DNA from 4 places in the Variovorax sp. J31P179 genome. Region 1 is predicted to be linked to each of the others. Evidence: predicted binding sites of a transcription regulator. Region 1 holds the regulator's gene; each other region holds the start of a gene.
The links. Region 1 encodes sigma-54, which starts transcription at its own class of promoters, with help from an activator protein. Its sites were predicted from a motif close to TGGCANGNAANCTGCTTT; they were not measured.
Positions count from the first base shown of each region.

Region 2: QTI17_RS08250 (CmpA/NrtA family ABC transporter substrate-binding protein) is a predicted target of sigma-54. The motif match lies at 2,255-2,272, and genes of this name have one in related genera.
Region 3: QTI17_RS08175 (ammonium transporter) is a predicted target of sigma-54. The motif match lies at 2,448-2,465, and genes of this name have one in related genera.
Region 4: hmpA (NO-inducible flavohemoprotein) is a predicted target of sigma-54. The motif match lies at 3,188-3,205, and genes of this name have one in related genera.

Region 1 is NZ_JASZYL010000004.1:427,385-431,872, reverse strand. Features, by position in the region: gene QTI17_RS13080 (phospholipase D family protein) at 1-742, opposite strand, end outside; gene QTI17_RS13075 (RNA polymerase factor sigma-54) at 808-2,403, opposite strand; gene lptB (LPS export ABC transporter ATP-binding protein) at 2,417-3,193, opposite strand; gene lptA (lipopolysaccharide transport periplasmic protein LptA) at 3,208-3,894, opposite strand; gene QTI17_RS13060 (thiol:disulfide interchange protein DsbA/DsbL) at 4,019-4,488, opposite strand, start outside.
Region 2 is NZ_JASZYL010000003.1:30,323-34,810, forward strand. Features, by position in the region: gene ntrB (nitrate ABC transporter permease) at 1-819, opposite strand, end outside; gene QTI17_RS08250 (CmpA/NrtA family ABC transporter substrate-binding protein) at 830-2,074, opposite strand; gene QTI17_RS08255 (nitrate regulatory protein) at 2,398-3,669, opposite strand; gene tsaD (tRNA (adenosine(37)-N6)-threonylcarbamoyltransferase complex transferase subunit TsaD) at 3,756-4,488, shown strand, end outside.
Region 3 is NZ_JASZYL010000003.1:11,492-15,979, reverse strand. Features, by position in the region: gene rpsU (30S ribosomal protein S21) at 1-139, shown strand, start outside; gene QTI17_RS08185 (GatB/YqeY domain-containing protein) at 249-698, shown strand; gene QTI17_RS08180 (NUDIX domain-containing protein) at 701-1,153, shown strand; gene QTI17_RS08175 (ammonium transporter) at 1,174-2,376, opposite strand; gene pmbA (metalloprotease PmbA) at 2,740-4,110, opposite strand; gene yjgA (ribosome biogenesis factor YjgA) at 4,169-4,488, shown strand, end outside.
Region 4 is NZ_JASZYL010000001.1:38,919-43,406, forward strand. Features, by position in the region: gene QTI17_RS00195 (putative selenate ABC transporter substrate-binding protein) at 1-343, opposite strand, end outside; gene selD (selenide, water dikinase SelD) at 427-1,506, shown strand; gene norR (nitric oxide reductase transcriptional regulator NorR) at 1,511-3,094, opposite strand; gene hmpA (NO-inducible flavohemoprotein) at 3,243-4,433, shown strand.

The sequences.
Region 1 (4,488 bases):
GCGTCGTGGCGGGGCCCGTGGCCTGATCGAAGCGCTGCTGCAGTTCCGCCGGCGGCAGCGGGGAGCCGATCACGGTCCCGATCGGCCGCACGTAGGGGCTGTTCCAGAACAGGTCGAACAGGCTGCCGAGGCGCTTCACGAGGGCGCCGGCAACGAAGGTGTCGATATCCAGGAAGTTCGCGCCGGCGGTCTGCGTGAAGTACTGGTTCCCGATGTTGCGGCCGCCCGCCACCGCCATCGCGCCGTCGGCGATGAAGAGCTTGTTGTGCATCCGCCGGTTCACCCGATCGAAGTCGAACAGCGAGCTGGAGAAGCGCTGCAGCATGCTGCCGCGGCCGGCCGGAAACGGGTTGAACAGCCGCAGCTCGAGGTTCGGCGTCGCGGCCAGCGCGAGCAGCAGTTCGTCCTCTCCGGAGGTGTAGAGGTCGTCCATCAGCAGCCGCACGCGCACGCCGCGCAGCGCCGCGTCGCGCAGGGCGCGCAGGAAGTAGCGGCCGGTCTCGTCGTTCTCGATCTGGTAGTACTGGACGTCGAGCGTGCGCTCGGCGCGGCGCGCGAGCTGCAAGCGGGTGTCGAGGGCGAAATCGCCGCCGGGCATGAGTCGGAAACCGCTCAGGTCCGGGTCGGGCGAGGAGGCCTTGGCGATCCGGCCCAGCGTGGTCTCCGCGGAGGCCGCGATCGCGCTCGAGGGCTGGCGCTCGAAGTCGGCCGGCAGCATCGCGCAGCCGCTGGCCAGCAGCATCGTCGCCACCAGCGCCAGGCCGAGCCGCCACCAGCGCGCCAGCAGGCCCGGGCGGTGAAGCATCCCTAGAGGGCCTTGCGCAGATTGGCCGGCGCGATGCGCAGGGCCTCGCGGTACTTCGCCACCGTGCGGCGCGCGCATTCGATCCCCTGCTCCTTGAGCATCTCTGAGATCTGGCTGTCCGACAGCGGCTTCTTCAGGTCTTCGGCGCTCACGAACTGCTTGATCAGCGCCCGTACCGCGGTGCTGGAGGCGTTGCCCCCGGTCTCGGTGCCGAGCGCCGAGCCGAAGAAGTACTTGAGCTCGACCGTGCCGTAGGGCGTCGCCATGTACTTGGCGGTGGTCACGCGGCTGATGGTGGATTCGTGCAGGCCGAGCTCGTCGGCGATCTCGCGCAGCACCAGCGGCCGCATCGCGAGCTCGCCGTGCACGAAGAAGCTCTTCTGCCGCTCGACGATCGCGTTCGACACCCGCAGGATGGTGTCGAAGCGCTGCTGGATGTTCTTGATGAACCAGCGCGCCTCCTGCAGCCGCTGCGACAGCGCCTGGCTGCCTTCGCCCTTGTGCTGCTTGAGCGCGCCGGCGTAGATGTCGTGCACCCGCAGCCGCGGCATGACCTCGGGGTTGAGCATGACGCGGAACCTGGTGTGGGTGCCGTTGCCGATGCGCGTCACGATCACGTCGGGTATCACCACATTGCGCTCGACGTCGACGAAGCGGCGGCCCGGCTTGGGCTCGAGCCGCGCGATCAGCTGCAGCGCCGCGCGGACCTCTTCCTCGTTGCTGCGCGTGAGCGTCGCCAGCCGCTTGAAGTCGCGCCGCGCGAGCAGCTCCATCGGCTGCTTGCAGATCGCGATCGCGGTCATGCGCACCTGCGCCTCGTCGGCGTCCTCGTCGGGCTGCGCCAGGGCGCGCAGCTGGATCGTCAGGCACTCGCCCAGATTGCGCGCGCCGACACCGGCCGGCTCCAGGCTCTGCAGCAGGCCGAGCGCGACCTGGAAGTGATGCACCAGGTCGTCGAACTGGTCGTTGTCGTCGCCGGCCAGGCCCGAGGCCAGCGCCGGCAGCGAATCCTCGAGGTAGCCGTCGTCGTTGAGCGATTCGATCAGGAAGCGCAGCGCCGCACGGTCGGTCTCGCTGAGCCGCAGGCCCAGCGCCTGGCGGTGCAGGAAGGACTGCAGCGACTCCTGGCTGCGCGCCAATTCGGTGGCATCGGTGCGCTCGTCGTCGCCCAGGTTGTTGGTGCGCGCGGGCGCATCGCTGCCCCACTCGCTGTCGTCGGGCGCCATGTCGACCGTGCCGTCACCCTCCCAGTCGGGCTCGCCGTCGACCGCGTCCAGGGTGGCGGGCTCGGCAACCTCGGCGGACACCGCGACCTCGGCGGCGGGCGCCGAGGGGCCGGGCGTGAAGTCGCCGTCGCCATCGCCGTTGAATTCGGCCTGGCGATCTTCGTCGCGCACCGGCGTATCGGCGCTCTCGAGGCCGAATTCCTCGCGCGCGGCTTCCTCGGCCGTGCGTTCGAGGAACGGGTTGTCGTCGAGCATCTGCTCGACCTCCTGGCTCAACTCGAGCGTGGAGAGCTGCAGCAGCCGGATCGACTGCTGCAGCTGCGGCGTGAGCGCCAGGTGCTGAGAGACGCGAAGCGAAAGCCCCTGCTTCATCGAGATTGGGCTCCTACATCCGGAAGTGCTCGCCCAGGTACACGCGTCGTACCTCGGCGTTGTCGACGATCTCCGAAGGCGTGCCTTGTGCCAGCACATGCCCGTCGCTGATGATGAACGCGTGATCGCAGATGCCCAGCGTTTCACGCACGTTGTGGTCGGTGATGAGCACGCCGATGCCGCGCTCCTTCAGGAAACTGATGATCCGCTGGATCTCGATCACCGCGATCGGGTCGATGCCGGCGAAGGGTTCGTCCAGCAGGATGAAGCGCGGCTGGGTCGCGAGGGCGCGGGCGATCTCGACCCGGCGGCGCTCGCCGCCGGACAGCGACAGCGCCGACGAATCGCGCAGGTGGTCGACCCGGAGGTCGGCCAGCAGCTCGCCCAGGCGCTCCTCGATGCGGGCCTTGTCGAGCGGCACCATCCGGCCGCGTTCGTCGGGCTCGGCCTGCAGCTCGAGCACCGCGCGGACGTTTTCCTCGACCGTCAGCTTGCGGAAGATCGAGGCCTCCTGGGGCAGGTAGCTCAGGCCCATGCGGGCGCGGCGATGGATCGGCATGTGGGCGATCGGCTCGCCATCGATCGAAATCTCGCCGGCATCGGCCCGCACCAGCCCGACGATCATGTAGAACGAGGTGGTCTTGCCGGCGCCGTTGGGGCCCAGCAGTCCGACCACTTCGCCCTTCTGCACCGCCAGCGACACGTCCTTGACGACCGTGCGGCTGCCATAGCTCTTCTGCAGGCTGCGCGCTTCCAGCCGGCTGCCCGGCTGGCTGTCGCTGACACTCATCCCGGCTGTTTCGATCACTGCTTGGAGTCTCCGCCCAGCGTGGTGGTGGAACGCAGGCTGTTGCCCGGCGCCGGCGTGGTGGCCGGCGCCGCCGGCTTGGCGCCGGGGGTTGCGGGTGCCGCGGCCGCCTTGGGCGTGAGGATCGCCTTGACCCGGCCGCTCGCCTGGGTCGAGACGCCGGCATTCGGCGGCAGCGACGAACCATTCACCGTGAAGGTGTCGTTGCTCTGGTCGTAGACGATCAGCGGTCCGCTGCTCTCGTCGTTGGGGGTGGCGCCGATCAGGCGGCGCATGACCGCGCGGCGGATGAACTTCACGTTGTCGGCGCGGCTGTCGTATTCGATCACCTCGCCCTCGCCCTCGATCCACTCGTCGGTGCCGCTGTTGCGCTTCTGCTTGAAGTAGGCCAGCTTGCCCGGTTCGGCCGTGACGACGCCGTACTGGTAGCCCTCGGGATCCTGGCGGACGTCGATCCGGGTGCCGCGGATCTGGATCGTGCCCTTGTTGACGACCACGTTGCCGGTGAACACGCTGGTCTGCTTGAGGTCGTCGTAGCGCATGTTGTCGGCCTCGATGTTCATCGGCTTGCTCCGGTCGGCCTGCTCGGCCGGGGCCAGCGATGCGAAACCGGCCAGCGCCAGGGCGAGCATCAGCACGCGCACAGGACGACGGCGGGGGGAAGAGCGTAAGGGAAATGTCATAGAGGCACGAAACTTGCTCTGCGATTGTAAGCGTCCGCGGGACGCCGCCTCGCGCGGCCTTGACGAAAAAGCCCGCGGATGCGGGCTTCGTGAACGGAAATGTGGCGGCGGCGCCGCCCTTCGCTCAGCCCTTGCGGGCTTCCGTGACCAGGAAATCGACCGTCTGCAAGGCGCGGTCGAGCGAGCCGGCGGTGTCGCCGTCGACATACCAGCGGCCGGCCACGCCCAGGGCGGGCACGCCGGCGACCTGGTAGTCGGTCGTCAGCTGGGCGGCGCGCTTGGCCTTGCCGACCACCGAGAAGGACTTGAAAAGCTCGGCGAACTTCTTCGCATCGAGGCCCGGCTGCTTGTCGACCCAGGCCTGGATCGCGGCGTCGCCGGTCAGGTTCAGGCGCTGCTGGTGGATCGCCTGGAAGACCTTGGGCACGAATTCGTCGGCCTTGCCCATGGCCTCCAGCGCATAGTAGAAGCGCGCCTTGGCGTCGGTGTCGTTGCCGACGAAGGGCACCGGCACCCGCCGGAACGCGACATGCGGCGGCAGCTGCTTGATCCAGGGCTCGACCTTCGGCTCGAAGGCCGCGCAGTGCGGGCAGT
Region 2 (4,488 bases), on a different contig from region 1:
GATGATGATGTTGGCGACGTTGAGGTTGTTCCACTCGTCCCAGACCCAGAAGCCGATGCCGACGCCGCCGGTCAGCATCTCGGCCGCGACGATCACCAGCCAGGCGGTGCCGACCGCCAGCCGCACGCCGGTCAGCATGTAGGGCAGCACGGCGGGGAACAGGATCTTGGTGAAGATCTTCCATTCGCTGAGGTTCAGCACGCGGGCGACGTTCATGTAGTCGCTCGGCACGCGCTGCACGCCGACCGCGGTGTTGATGATCATCGGCCAGATCGAGCAGATGAAGATGGTCCAGATGGCGGCCGGGTTGGCGCCCTTGAATACCAGCAGGCCGATCGGCAGCCAGGCCAGCGGCGACACCGGCCGCAGCAGGCTGATCAGCGGATTGAACATGCGAGAGAGAAACTCGAAGCGCCCGATCGCGAAGCCGGCCGGGATGCCGACCGCGGCCGCCAGCCCGAAGCCCAGCGCCACCCGCTGCAGCGACGAGAGCACGTTCCAGCCCACGCCCTGGTCGTTCGGGCCCTTGCTGTAGAACGGGTCGCTGAACACGGTCAGCGCCTGCTGCCAGGTGGCGAGCGGCGACGGGAAGCCGGTGGTGCTCTTCAGCGCCACCAGTTCCCAGACCAGGACCAGCAGCGCGAAGCCGAGCACCGGCGGCAGCACGCGCAGCCAGACGGCGCGGAAATCGCGCGGCACGCGCGGCATCGGTTGGAGCGCGACCGGCGCAGCCGCGGCGGCCGGGCGGGCGACGGCTTTTGCCGCCGGCGGCAAGGCCGCGTGAGCATCGAGGGGGGAATGGAAGACGGCACTGACCATGGTGGGCTCCTCAGGCATGGACCTTGAACGAATCGGCGTACTGCTTCGGGTTCTTGCCGTCCCAGACGACGCCGTCGAACAGCTTGCTGCTGCGCATCGTTTCCTTCGGCACCGGCGTCTTGGCCGCGGCGGCGGCCTGTTTGTAGATGTCGATCTGGTTGATCTGGGTCGCCACCTGCAGGTAGTCCGGATGCTCCTTCAGCAGGCCCCAGCGCTTGTGCTGGGTCAGGAACCACATGCCGTCCGACAGGTACGGATAGGAGACCGCGCCGTCGGCGTAGAACTTCATGTAGTTGGGGTCGTCCCAGTTCTTGCCGAGGCCGTTGGTGTAGCGCCCCAGGATGCGCTGGTTGATCGCGTCCACGCTGGTGTTGACGTAGCTCTTGTCGGCGATGGTCTCGGCCATCTTGTTCTTGTTCTGCAGGCCGGCGTCGATCCACTTGCCGGCCTCGAGGATCGCGGCGGTCACGGCGCGCGCGGTGTTCGGATACTTCTTCACGAAGTCGCCGGTGGTGCCGAGCACCTTCTCGGGATGGTCCTTCCAGATGTCCTGGCTGGTGATCGCCGTGATGCCGATGCCGTCCATGATCGCGCGCTGGCCCCAGGGCTCACCGACGCAAAAACCGTCCATGTTGCCCACGCGCATGTTGGCCACCATCTGCGGCGGCGGCACGGTGATGACCTTGGCGTCCTTCAGCGGGTTGATGCCGTTGGCCGCCATCCAGTAGTACAGCCACATCGCGTGGGTGCCGGTGGGGAAGGTCTGGGCGAAGGTGTATTCGGCTTTTTCCTTGCCCATCACCTTGGCCAGCGATGCGCCGTCGACCGCCCCCTTGTCGGCCAGCTTCTTCGACAGCGTGATGGCTTGCCCGTTGTTGTTGAGGGTCATGAGCACCGCCATGTCCTTCTTCGGGCCGCCGATGCCCAGGTGCACGCCGTAGACCAGGCCGTACAGCACGTGGGCGAAATCCAGTTCGCCGTTCACCAGCTTGTCGCGCACGCCGGCCCAGCTGGCCTCCTTGCTCGGCACGATCTTGACGCCGTACTTCTTGTCGATGCCCAGCACCGAGGCCATCACCACGCTGGCGCAGTCGGTCAGCGGGATGAAGCCGATCTTGACTTCTTCCTTCTCGGGCTTGTCGGAGCCCTGGGCCCAGACGGCGGCACGCAGCGCGGGGTCGAGCCCGGCCACGCCCGCGGCGGCGGCCTGCAGCACTCGGCGGCGACTCAGTGTGGGTTTCAGCGCATCGGTCATGGGTCGTACTCCGGGAAGTGAAAAAAGCGGTTCGGAAAAACGAAAAGGCGCCCTCACCACGCACGGGCCGCTCGAAAACGAGCCCCTGCGGGATAAGGACGCCTTTGTCCGGTTCGGTGGGCCGCACCCGCCGTTGGATGCCGCCTGCCTGAAGACCTTCGTCGGTCTATGGACTGGGAGACAGCAAGCGGCGTGCCAATTGCTGGTTGCTATGAAAAGAGGAGCGTTGAATACCCGTCAATGCTCGCCGTGGCGCGGATTCCGCAAGAGGCCTGCCGTCGCGAAGTGCTTGTGCAGTGCACCATTGCGGGCCGCCGATGCACTCAGGGCGCCTTGTCGACGGGCAGGTACTCGGCCATGGCAAGCACCGATTCGGCGACCTCGACCAGGCGCCGGCCCTGGTTCATCGCGGTCTGGCGCAGCATCTTGTGGGCCTCCTCCTCGCGGATGCGGCGGTGCGCCATCAGCAGTCCCTTGGCGCGCTCGACCAGCTTGCGCTCGTTGAGGGCGGCGCGCACGGTGTCGAGCTCGTCGCCCATCGCCTGCAGCCGGCGCGACTGCTCCTGCACCATGTCGAGGATCGAGCGCTCGAGCTGCCGGCCGTAGGGCGCGCCGCCGGCCGGTGCATCCGGCGTCGCCGGCGCGTCGAGAAAAAAATCCGCCGTTTCCACGCCGTTTCCAACCTGCAGGCTGGCCAGCAGGGCTTCGTGGGCCTGCAGTTCGCTGCGGGCCTGCGTGGTCTTGTGCAGGCAGAGCCCGCGCAGGTCGGCCGCCAGGCGCTCCTCGACCGCCTGCATGGCGTCGATGCGGCGGGTGCAGCAGTCGAACCAGGCCGGGCTCAGCTCGCTGTCGAGCGCCACGCCGGCGGGCGCTGCGCAGGCGATGCGGCGCAGCCGCTCCAGTTCGGCCAGCTGCGCCGCCGCCTGCACCGAGCCCCACACCTCGGCCAGGCCGGGCGCAGCGAAGTCTGCGAACAGCGCGAAGCAATGCTCCTGCGAAGCGATCAGGTGCAGCCATTGCTGCTGGCGGGCGCCGTCGTTGCGGCCCGAGGCGAAGGCCGCGGCGCCGCAGGCCCGCTCCTGGCCCGCGAACTCCTTGCCCTGCATGAAGTTGAACAGTGCGACCAGGAGGCGCGAGATCTCCGGGTCGGTCGCGCCGTCGGCGGCCTCGAACACCACCGCGATCAGGCCGGCGATCAGCTTGCCGAAGGCGGCGGTCGACTGCGCGGCATCGATATCCTGCGCGCCGATCCGCTGGCGCAGCCCGGCCAGGGCGTCCATCCCCGGCAGCACCCAGGCGATCCGGCTGAACAGCCGCGCACCGTTGCCGATGCGGCCGTCGGCGGCGTCGAGCTGGTCGAAGGCCAGGCGCACGGCCTGCTCCTGCCGCAGGCATTCGGCGATCTGGGCGTCGCGCTGCGCGACGAAGCGCTGGCCGCGCGACGCCAGCAGCACGTTCGAGATGCCGCGTTCGCGCTGCAGGGCATGGACCAGCCGGCCGATCGTCGCCACCAGCTCGCTGGTTCGCGCGAGCTGCTCCAGCTCGTCGATTTCGCAGCGCAGGGCGCCGACCAGGAAGCTCAATCCGGATTTCATCGGGGTGTTCTCGAGGCCCGGGGGCCGTTCCAGGGGAATGCAGCAACATCCGTGCCCCGGAACAGGGCGCCGCCTACACTCGACGGATGCATGTACTGGGAATCGAATCCTCCTGCGATGAAACCGGCGTGGCGCTGGTCGAGACCGTGGACGACGGCCTGCCGCGGCTGGCCGCGCACGCGCTGCACAGCCAGATCGCGATGCACCAGGCCTACGGCGGCGTGGTGCCCGAGCTCGCCAGCCGCGACCACATCCGCCGCGTCCTGCCGCTGACCGAAGCGGTGTTCGAAGAGGCCGGCCGGCGCCTGTCCGACGTCGACGTCGTCGCCTACACCCGCGGTCCCGGCCTGGCGGGGGCGCTGCTGGTCGGCGCCGGCGTGGCCTGCGCGCTCGGCGCGGCGCTCGACAAGCCGGTGCTCGGCGTGCACCACCTCGAAGGCCACCTGCTGTCGCCGTTCCTGAGCGCCGATCCGCCCGAATTCCCCTTCGTCGCACTGCTGGTGTCCGGCGGCCATACGCAGCTGATGCGGGTCGACGGGGTCGGGCGCTACGCGCTGCTCGGCGAAACCATCGACGACGCCGCCGGCGAGGCCTTCGACAAGAGCGCCAAGCTCATGGGCCTGCCTTATCCCGGCGGCCCCTGGCTCGCCAAGCTGGCGGAGCAGGGCGATGCCGAGGCCTTCAAGCTGCCGCGTCCGCTGCTGCACAGCGGCAACCTCGACTTTTCCTTCGCCGGTCTGAAGACCGCGGTGCTGACCCAGGCCAAGAAGCTGGGCGACCAGCTGGAGGCCCGCAAGCCCGACCTGGCCGCCTCGACGC
Region 3 (4,488 bases), on a different contig from region 1:
GCTCGGCCTGCTGACCGACCTGCGTGCCCGGGAGTTCTACGAAAAGCCGACCGCCGAGCGCAAGCGCAAGAAGGCCGCGGCCGTCAAGCGCCACTACAAGCGCGTGCGCAGCATGCAGCTCCCCAAGAAGCTGTACTAAGCACCCGCAGCGTTGGCCACAGGCCACCGCCCGGTTCAATCCGGATCGAGCCGCGCCAGGGACACCCTGCCGCGGCTTTTGTTTGTCGCTCCATCAAAGAAAGCCAGCCATGAGCCTCAAGAACCAGATCACCGAAGACATGAAGACCGCGATGCGCGCCAAGGACGCCGAGCGCCTGGGCACCATCCGCCTGCTGCTCGCCGCCCTCAAGCAGAAGGAAGTCGACGAGCGCATCGAACTCGATGACGCGATGGTGGTCGCGATCGTCGACAAGCTGGTCAAGCAGCGCAAGGACTCGGTCGCCGCCTTCACCCAGGGCGGCCGCACCGACCTGGCCGACAAGGAAGCGGCCGAGATCAAGGTGCTCGAGGTCTACCTGCCGCAGCGCATGAGCGCCGACGAGGTGGCGGTCGAGGTCCGGGCGATCGTCGCCGAACTCGGCGCCAAGGGCCCGGGCGACATGGGCAAGGTGATGGGCGCGGTCAAGGCCAGGCTGGCCGGCAAGGCCGACATGGGCCAGGTCAGCGCCGCCGTCAAGGCGGCACTGGCCAGCGCCTGAGCATGAAGTCGCGCCCGGTCCTCAAGGCCTGCGCCTGCCTGGTCGACGCCCAGGGCCGGCTGCTGGTGTTCCACCATCCCGAGGACCGCGGCATGCAGCTGCCCAAGGGCACGATCGAGCCCGGCGAAGCGCCCGAGGACGCGGTGCGGCGCGAACTGCTGGAAGAGTCGGGGGTCGACTACGCGGGGCCGCTGGAGCCGCTGGGCACCATCGACCGCTACTGCGAGGCCGGCATCGAAGGCAACAAGCACCGCCATCCGCAGCTGTGGCACCTGTTCCTGATGCGCATCGAACACCCGCTGCCCGAAACCTTCGACCATGTCGCAATGGGAAGCCCGGAAGAAGACGGGTTGGTGTTCAGCTTCAGCTGGCTGACGCCGGACGCGTCGCTGGAGGACTTTGCCGCGCCCTACGTCCGGGTGATCGAAAAAGTCCGCGCCGCGCTCGCCGCCTGAGCGCCGGCCCGGGTGCCGTTCTACCAGTTGGCTTCGCGCTCCGGGGTGGCCGAGATGTGGTGGATCGACAGGTCGGCGCCGTCGTACTCCTCCTCCTGCGACAGCCGCAGCCCCAGCGTGGCCTGCAGCACGCCGTAGACCGCTGCGCCGGCGACCAGCGCCCAGGCGACCCCGATCGCTACCCCGACCAGCTGGGCCCAGAGGTTCACCCCGCCGATGCCGCCGAGCGCCCGGCTGCCGAAGATCCCGGCCGCGATGCCGCCCCAGGTTCCGCAGAGGCCGTGCAGCGGCCAGACGCCGAGCACGTCGTCGATCTTCCACTTGTTCTGCGTCAGGGTGAACATCTTCACGAAGATCGCGCCGGCCACGCCTCCCACCACCAGCGCGCCGATCGGGTGCATCAGGTCGGAGCCGGCGCAGACCGCCACCAGGCCCGCCAGCGGCCCGTTGTAGACGAAGCCGGGGTCGTTCCTGCCCAACGCCAGCGCCACCAGCGTGCCGCCGACCATCGCCATCAGCGAATTGACCGCCACCAGGCCCGAGATCTTGTCGATCGTCTGGGCGCTCATCACGTTGAAGCCGAACCAGCCCACGCACAGGACCCAGGCGCCGAGGGCCAGGAACGGGATGTTCGAGGGCGGGTGCGCGCTCAGCGAGCCGTCGCCCCGGTAGCGGTTGCGGCGCGCCCCCAGCAGCAGCACCGCCGGCAGCGCCAGCCAGCCGCCCATCGCATGGACCACCACCGAGCCGGCGAAGTCGTGGAACTCGTTGCCCGTGACCCGGGCCAGCCAGTCCTGGATGCCGAAGGCCCGGTTCCAGGCGATGCCCTCGTAGAGCGGATACACCAGGCCCACGATGACGGCCGTGGCGATCAGCTGCGGCCAGAACTTCGCGCGCTCCGCGATGCCGCCCGAGATGATGGCCGGGATCGCCGCGGCGAAGGTGAGCAGGAAGAAGAAGCGCACCAGCTCGAAGCCGCTGCCGGCCGCCAGTTGCTCGGCGCCGACAAAGAAGTGCGTGCCGTAGGCGACGCCGAAGCCGACGAGGAAATAGACGATGGTCGAGACCGAGAAGTCGACCAGGATCTTGACCAGCGCATTGACCTGGTTCTTCTTGCGCACGGTGCCGAGTTCGAGAAAGGCAAAACCCGCATGCATCGACAACACCATGATGGCGCCAAGGAGAAGAAAGAGCGCGTTCGTGCCCCGAGTGAGTGCATCCATTGGAGATTGGCTTTGATATTTGCTTGGAGATGGTGCGTCGACGCCGGATGGCCCGGCTGACGCACCGATCGAAAGCAAAAATGGTGCCAAATCCGCCTCACTGCGGTGCCTTCTTGTCCAAATCGCTGCATCCCGCACCGACATGGAAAGCGCGCTGGCTCAAAGGCCGGCGCAGCCAGGCCCGTTGGTGAAACACCGCGGAACTGGCTTTGCCAGGCCGCAGGTGTTGCCCCCGGTGGGGGGCTGAGGAGCCGCGGCTCCAAGCCTGCCTGCGCAGGCTTGGACGGCTCCGAAGGGCCGCTGCCTCTGGCAGCGACTCGAGCGCCCGGACACGAAGTGCCGGGCAACCTGGGGGCGAGCCGGTTACGCCCCCGCGACCTTCATGCGATTGACCAGCAGAGAACCCGTCGTCTTCGCCCCGTAGTTGTACGCATCCGCGCCCACCGCCTCGATGCCCATCAGCATGTCCTTGAGGTTGCCGGCGATCGTGATCTCCTGCACCGGGAACGCGATCCGGCCCTTCTCGACCCAGAAGCCGCTGGCGCCGCGCGAATAGTCGCCCGTCACGTAGTTGACGCCCTGCCCCATCAACTCGATCACCAGCAGGCCGGTGCCCAGCTTTTCGAGCATGGCATCGAGGTCGTCGCCCTTCTTCGTCAGGCGGGAGGTCAGCGTGAGGTTGTGCGAGCCGCCGGCATTGCCGGTGGTCTTCATGCCCAGCTTGCGCGCCGAGTAGGTACTGAGGAAATAGCCCTCGAGCCGTCCGGCGTCGACCACCTTGCGCTTGCGCGTCACGACGCCCTCGTCGTCGAAGGGCGAGCTGCCCTTGCCGCGCAGCAGATGCGGGTCTTCGACCACGTCGATGTGCTTGGGCAGCACCTTCTTGCCGAGCGAATCGAGCAGGAAGGTGCTTTTGCGATACAGCGCACCGCCGCTGGTGGCCTGCACCAGCCCGCCCAGCAGTCCGGCCGCCAGCGGCGACTCGAACAGCACCGGGCATTCGGTGGTCTTGATCTTGCGCGACTTGAGGCGGCTCAGGGCCCGCTCGGCGGCATAGCGGCCCACGGCCACCGGGCTCGCCAGCTCGTCGGCCGAGCGCATCGAGCTGTACCAGGCGTCGCGCTGCATGTCGTCGCCCTTGCCGGCGATCGGCGCCACCGAGATCGAATGGCGCGAGCTGGCATAGCCGCCGCGGAAGCCGCGGGTGTGGGCGCTGAAGAAATGGCTTTGCTGCGCCGAGACCCCGGCACCTTCGCTGTTGGTGATGCGCTTGTCGGTCGACAGGGCCGCGGCCTCGCACTCCAGCGCCAGCTGGGCGGCCTGTTCGCTCGTGACGTCCCAGGGGTGGAACAGGTCGAGGTCCGGCTGCTCCTTGGCGATATCAGCCTCGTCGGGCAGGCCGCTGACCGGGTCCTCGGCCGTGAAGCGGGCGATGTCGTAGGCCGCCTGCACGGTCTGGGCGATCGCCGCCTCGGAGAAGTCGGAGGTGCTGGCATTGCCGCGGCGGTGGCCCACGTAGACCGTGACGCCGAGCGACTTGTCGCGGTTGCGCTCGACGTTCTCGAGCTCGCCCTTGCGCACCGAGACGCTCAGGCCGCAGCCCTCGGACGCCTCCGCGCCGGCATCGGTCGCTCCGAGCTTCTTGGCATGGGCCAAGGCCGAATCGACCAGGTTTTCGAAGAAAGGACGGCTGTAGGCGAAGCCGGAGTCGGCGCGCGAGGAAGATGTGGTCATGTGTTGGCTATGATACTTGCGCCCCCTGTTCCCGATGGTGCGGCCAACGATTGCATCTATGTCCCGCAAACCCAAAAAAGGCTACTTCGTCCGTGGCGAGTTCGTGGCCGAAGGCAGCGAACTCGATCTGGAGCTCAAGCGCGAGCTCAAGGGCACCGACGCCGCCAGCAAGACCGACCTCAAACGCGAGAGCGCCGAACTGCAGGCGCTGGGCGAAGCCCTGCTCGGCCTGCGCGCCGGCCTGTTCGACACGCTCGACCTGGGCGACAAGCTCAAGGACGCCATTGCCGACGCCAAGCGCATCACCAACTTCGAGGGCAAGCGGCGCCAGATGCAGTTCATCGGCAAGCTGATGCGCGGCCTCGACGCCGAGGTGCT
Region 4 (4,488 bases), on a different contig from region 1:
TGCTGGTGAACACCTTGTCTTCGGCCCGCTGCACGATCGGCACCGCGCCGCCGTTGGTGCGGATGCGCGCCTGCACGAAGGTGAAGCCGCCGAGCCAGGCCAGGTCGAGCTTGTTGGTGGCCAGCCCCTCGACCACCGCCGCATAGTCGGTGACCGGGGTGAACTGCACCTCCATGCCGGTCTCCTTCTGCAGGTAGTCGCCCAGCGGCTTGAACTTGCGCTGCAGCTCGGTCGGCGCCTCGTCGGGAATGGCGGACACGCGCAGCACCTTGCCCTGAGCAAAGGCACCGACGGCGAAGGCGGAAAGGACCAGCGCCAAGGCGCGGCGGGAGATTGTTTTCATGAGGGAGCGGCCGGAGGGCCGGTAGGCGGACAACCCTCGATTGTAGAAAGACGCGCCAGCACGCCGCTCGGATAATGGGCCCCATGAACGACACGCCCTCCTCCCGCCCCGTCAACCCGCTCGCGCCGCTGCGGCTCACCAGCTTCTCGCATGGCGGCGGCTGCGGCTGCAAGATCGCGCCCGGCGTGCTCTCGCAGATCCTGAAGAGCGGCGCCGGCGGCCTGATGCCGCCCGAGCTGATGGTCGGCATCGAAACGGCCGACGACGCCGCCGTCTACCGGCTCAACGACCGCCAGGCCCTGATCGCGACCACCGATTTCTTCATGCCGATCGTCGACGATCCATACGAGTTCGGGCGCATCGCGGCCACCAACGCGATCAGCGACGTCTACGCGATGGGCGGCAAGCCGATCATGGCGCTGGCGCTGGTCGCGATGCCGGTCGCCCAACTGCCGATCGAGGCCATCGGCGAGATCGTGCGCGGTGGCCAGGACGTCTGCCGCGCCGCCGGGATCCCGATCGCGGGCGGCCACACCATCGACTCGGTCGAGCCGATCTATGGGCTGGTGGTGATGGGCCTGGTCGACCCGGCGCAGGTCAAGCGCAACGCCGACGCCCGGGCCGGCGACCTGCTGGTGCTCGGCAAGCCGCTGGGCGTCGGCGTGCTGTCGGCGGCGCTCAAGAAGGAGCAATTGTCGGAGGCCGGTTACCGGCAGCTGATCGACAGCACGACTCGGCTCAACACGCCCGGCATCGCGCTGGCGGCGCTGCCCGGCGTGCATGCGCTGACCGACGTCACGGGCTTCGGACTGGCCGGCCACGCGCTCGAGCTCGCGCGCGGCGCCGGGCTGACCGCCGTGATCGAGTGGTCGAAGGTGCCGCGGCTCGAAGGCGTCGAGGCGCTGGCCGCCGAGGGCTTCGTGACCGGCGCCTCGGGCCGCAACTGGAGCGGCTATGGCGCCGATGTCGAGCTGGCCGCGGGCCTGCCGGCCACTGCCCAGGCGCTGCTGAGCGACCCCCAGACTTCGGGCGGACTGCTGGTGAGCTGCGCGCCCGAGGCGGTCGATGCGGTGCTGGCGATCTTCCGCGACGAAGGCTTCGGCGCCGCGGCCGTGATCGGCCGCACCGAAGCCGGCCGGGCCGGCTTGCGCCTGCTGCCCTGAGGCCTCATTTCACGGGTTCGAGCGCGACCCCCAGCCGCTTCGCCAGCCGGATCAGGTTGGCCCGGTCGAGGCCGAGCGACTGCGCGGCCGCCGCCCGGTTGAAGCCATGCGCCGCGAGCGCCGCCAGCAGGCGCTGCCTCTTCAGCGCATCGACGGCTTGCTGGAGCGACTCGCCCTGGCGCGGCGCGTCGGTGGCGCTGTCCGCGCTGTCCGCCCCTTCGATCGCTGGGGCGACCTCGGCGCGGCGCCCTTCCAGATCCAGGTCTTCCGCCGTGAGGCTCAGGATCCGCGGCCGCTGCGGATGCCGCGCGCGCGCCTTCAGCGCGCTGCGCCCGAGCAGATGCTCCAACTCGCGCACGTTGCCCGGCCAGTCGTACGCCAGCAGCGCCGCCTGCGCGCTGGCATCGAGCCGGGCCGCGCCGATGCCGAGCCGGGAGCGGTTCTCTTCGAGGAAGAAGCCGCTCAGCAGCAGCACGTCGCGGCCCCGCTCGCGCAGGGGCGGCACCCGCAGCGGGTAGGCGCTCAGGCGGTGGTAGAAGTCGGCGCGCAGGCGGCCGGCCTTGACCTCGTCGGCCAGGTCCCGGTTGCTGGCAGCGATCAGGCGCACGTCCACATGGTGCTCGCGGTCGGAGCCCAGGCGCTGCAGCTGGCCGCTCTGCAGCACACGCAGCAGCTTGGCCTGCACCGGCATCGACAGCTCGCCGACCTCGTCCAGGAACAGCGTGCCGCCATCGGCCAGCTCGAACTTGCCCGGCCGGTCGCTGGTGGCGCCCGTGAACGCGCCCTTGACGTGGCCGAACAATTCGCTTTCGACCAGCGTCTCGGGCAGGGCCGCGCAGTTGAGGCTGATCATGGGCCGCGCCGCACGCGGGGACCCGGCATGGATCGCCTCCGCGACCAGTTCCTTGCCGACGCCGGTCTCGCCCTGGATCAGCACCGACAGCTCGCTGCCGGCCACGGTCTCGATGTCGGCGACGAGCCGGCGCATGGCCGTGCTGCGGCCGATCAGCTCGCGGGCGCGCGGCGCCGCGGCGAGCCGGTAGCCTTCGGCGCGCAGGCTCTCGAGCGCCACGCGGTTCTCCAACTGTTCGATTCGGCCGGCCACGGTGACGATGCCGGCCGCCAGGTTGGCGAACAGCTGCAGCGCCGCCAGGTCGCCGCGCGAAAAGCGATCGGGCTGCAGCGCGTCGAGCGTAAGCAAGCCCCAGATCCGTTGATGGAGCTGGATCGGGCAGCCCACGCAGTCGTGCACGGGGAGGTCGCCATGCAGGCCCTCGACCAGGCCGTCGTAGGGGTCGGGCAGCGCGCTGTCGGAAGGAAAGCGCAAGGGCCCGGCGGCCCCCAGCAGCGCCGCGAAGCGCGGGTGCTCGGCGATGCGGAAACGACGGCCCAGCGTGTCGCGGCTCAAGCCGTCGACCGCCAGCGGCAGCAGGCTGCCGTCCTCGAGCCGAAGCAGCGCCGCGGCATCGCAGGGCAGCAGCAGGCGCAGCGACTGCAACAGGCGGCGATAGAGCTCCTCGGCCGGCAGGCCGGAGCCCAGGTCAGCGACCAGCGGCGCGACCGCTTCGAGCAGCTTGTCGGCAGTCATCTGGACACGGTAGTGGGTCATATCGACACGATTTTCGTCAGGTCATAAGGACACTGTCAACGACAAGTCGTTGATTTTGCTGCCCCCCGCGCCTGGAACGGAGATTGCGATGAACAAGGCATCCATCTGAACTCCAGGAGCCTTTTCCGTGCTGACCCCGCAACAGAAATCCATCGTCACCGCCACCGTGCCACTGCTCGAAACCGGCGGCGAGGCGCTGACCACGCACTTCTACCGGATCATGCTCGACGAGCATCCGGAAGTGCGGCCGCTGTTCAACCAGGCCCACCAGGCCAGCGGGGACCAGCCGCGCGCGCTGGCCAACGGCGTGCTGATGTACGCCAAGAACATCGACCGGCTCGAAGCGCTCGGCGATCTGGCCGGCCAGATCGTCAACAAGCACGTCGCGCTGCAGGTGCTGCCCGAGCACTACCCGATCGTCGGTGCCTGCCTGCTGCGTGCGATCCGCGAGGTGCTCGGTGCCGAGATCGCCACCGACGAGGTGATCGCCGCCTGGGCCGCCGCCTACGGGCAACTGGCCGACATCCTGATCGGTGCCGAGAAGCAGGCCTACGACGAGCGGGCCGATGCGCCCGGCGGCTGGCGCGGTGCCCGGCCCTTCGTCGTCGTGCGCAGGGAAGTCGAGAGCGAGGAGATCAATTCCTTCTACCTGGCGCCGGCCGATGGTGGCGCGATCCTCGACTTCAAGCCGGGCCAGTACATCGGCCTGCGGCTGGTCGTCGACGGCAACGAGATCCGCCGCAACTACTCGCTGTCGGCGGCGCCGAACGGCCAGACCTACCGCATCAGCGTCAAGCGCGAAACCGGCGGCCTGGCATCGAACCACCTGCACGACGAAGTCGGCGAAGGCAGCACGGTCGAGCTGTTCCCGCCGGCGGGCGCCTTCACGCTGGAGCCGGGCGAACGGCCGCTGGTGCTGATCAGCGGCGGGGTCGGCATCACGCCGACGCTGGCGATGCTCGAGGCCGCGCTCAAGACCTCGCGCGCGGTCCACTTCATCCACTGCGCGCGCACGCGAGGCGCGCATGCCTTCCGCCATGCCATCGATGCGCTGGCCCACAAGCATCCGCAGCTCGCGCGCTTCTATTGCTACGACGAAGTGAGCGAAGGTGCGCCCGCAGCGGACGCCCCGCATGCGGTCGGCCGCCTCGACGCGCAGAAGCTCGCGCAGTGGCTGCCGGCGACACGCGACGTTGACGCCTACTTTCTCGGACCGAAGCCCTTCATGCAGCAGGTGAAGAGCGCACTGCGCGCGCTCGGCGTGCCGGATCGGCAGGCGCGCTACGAGTTCTTCGGGCCGGCGTCGGCGCTGGAGTAGGATGCAGCGATCCGTCTCGCATCAAATGATGCTACATTTGATGCGTTTCGGGAGA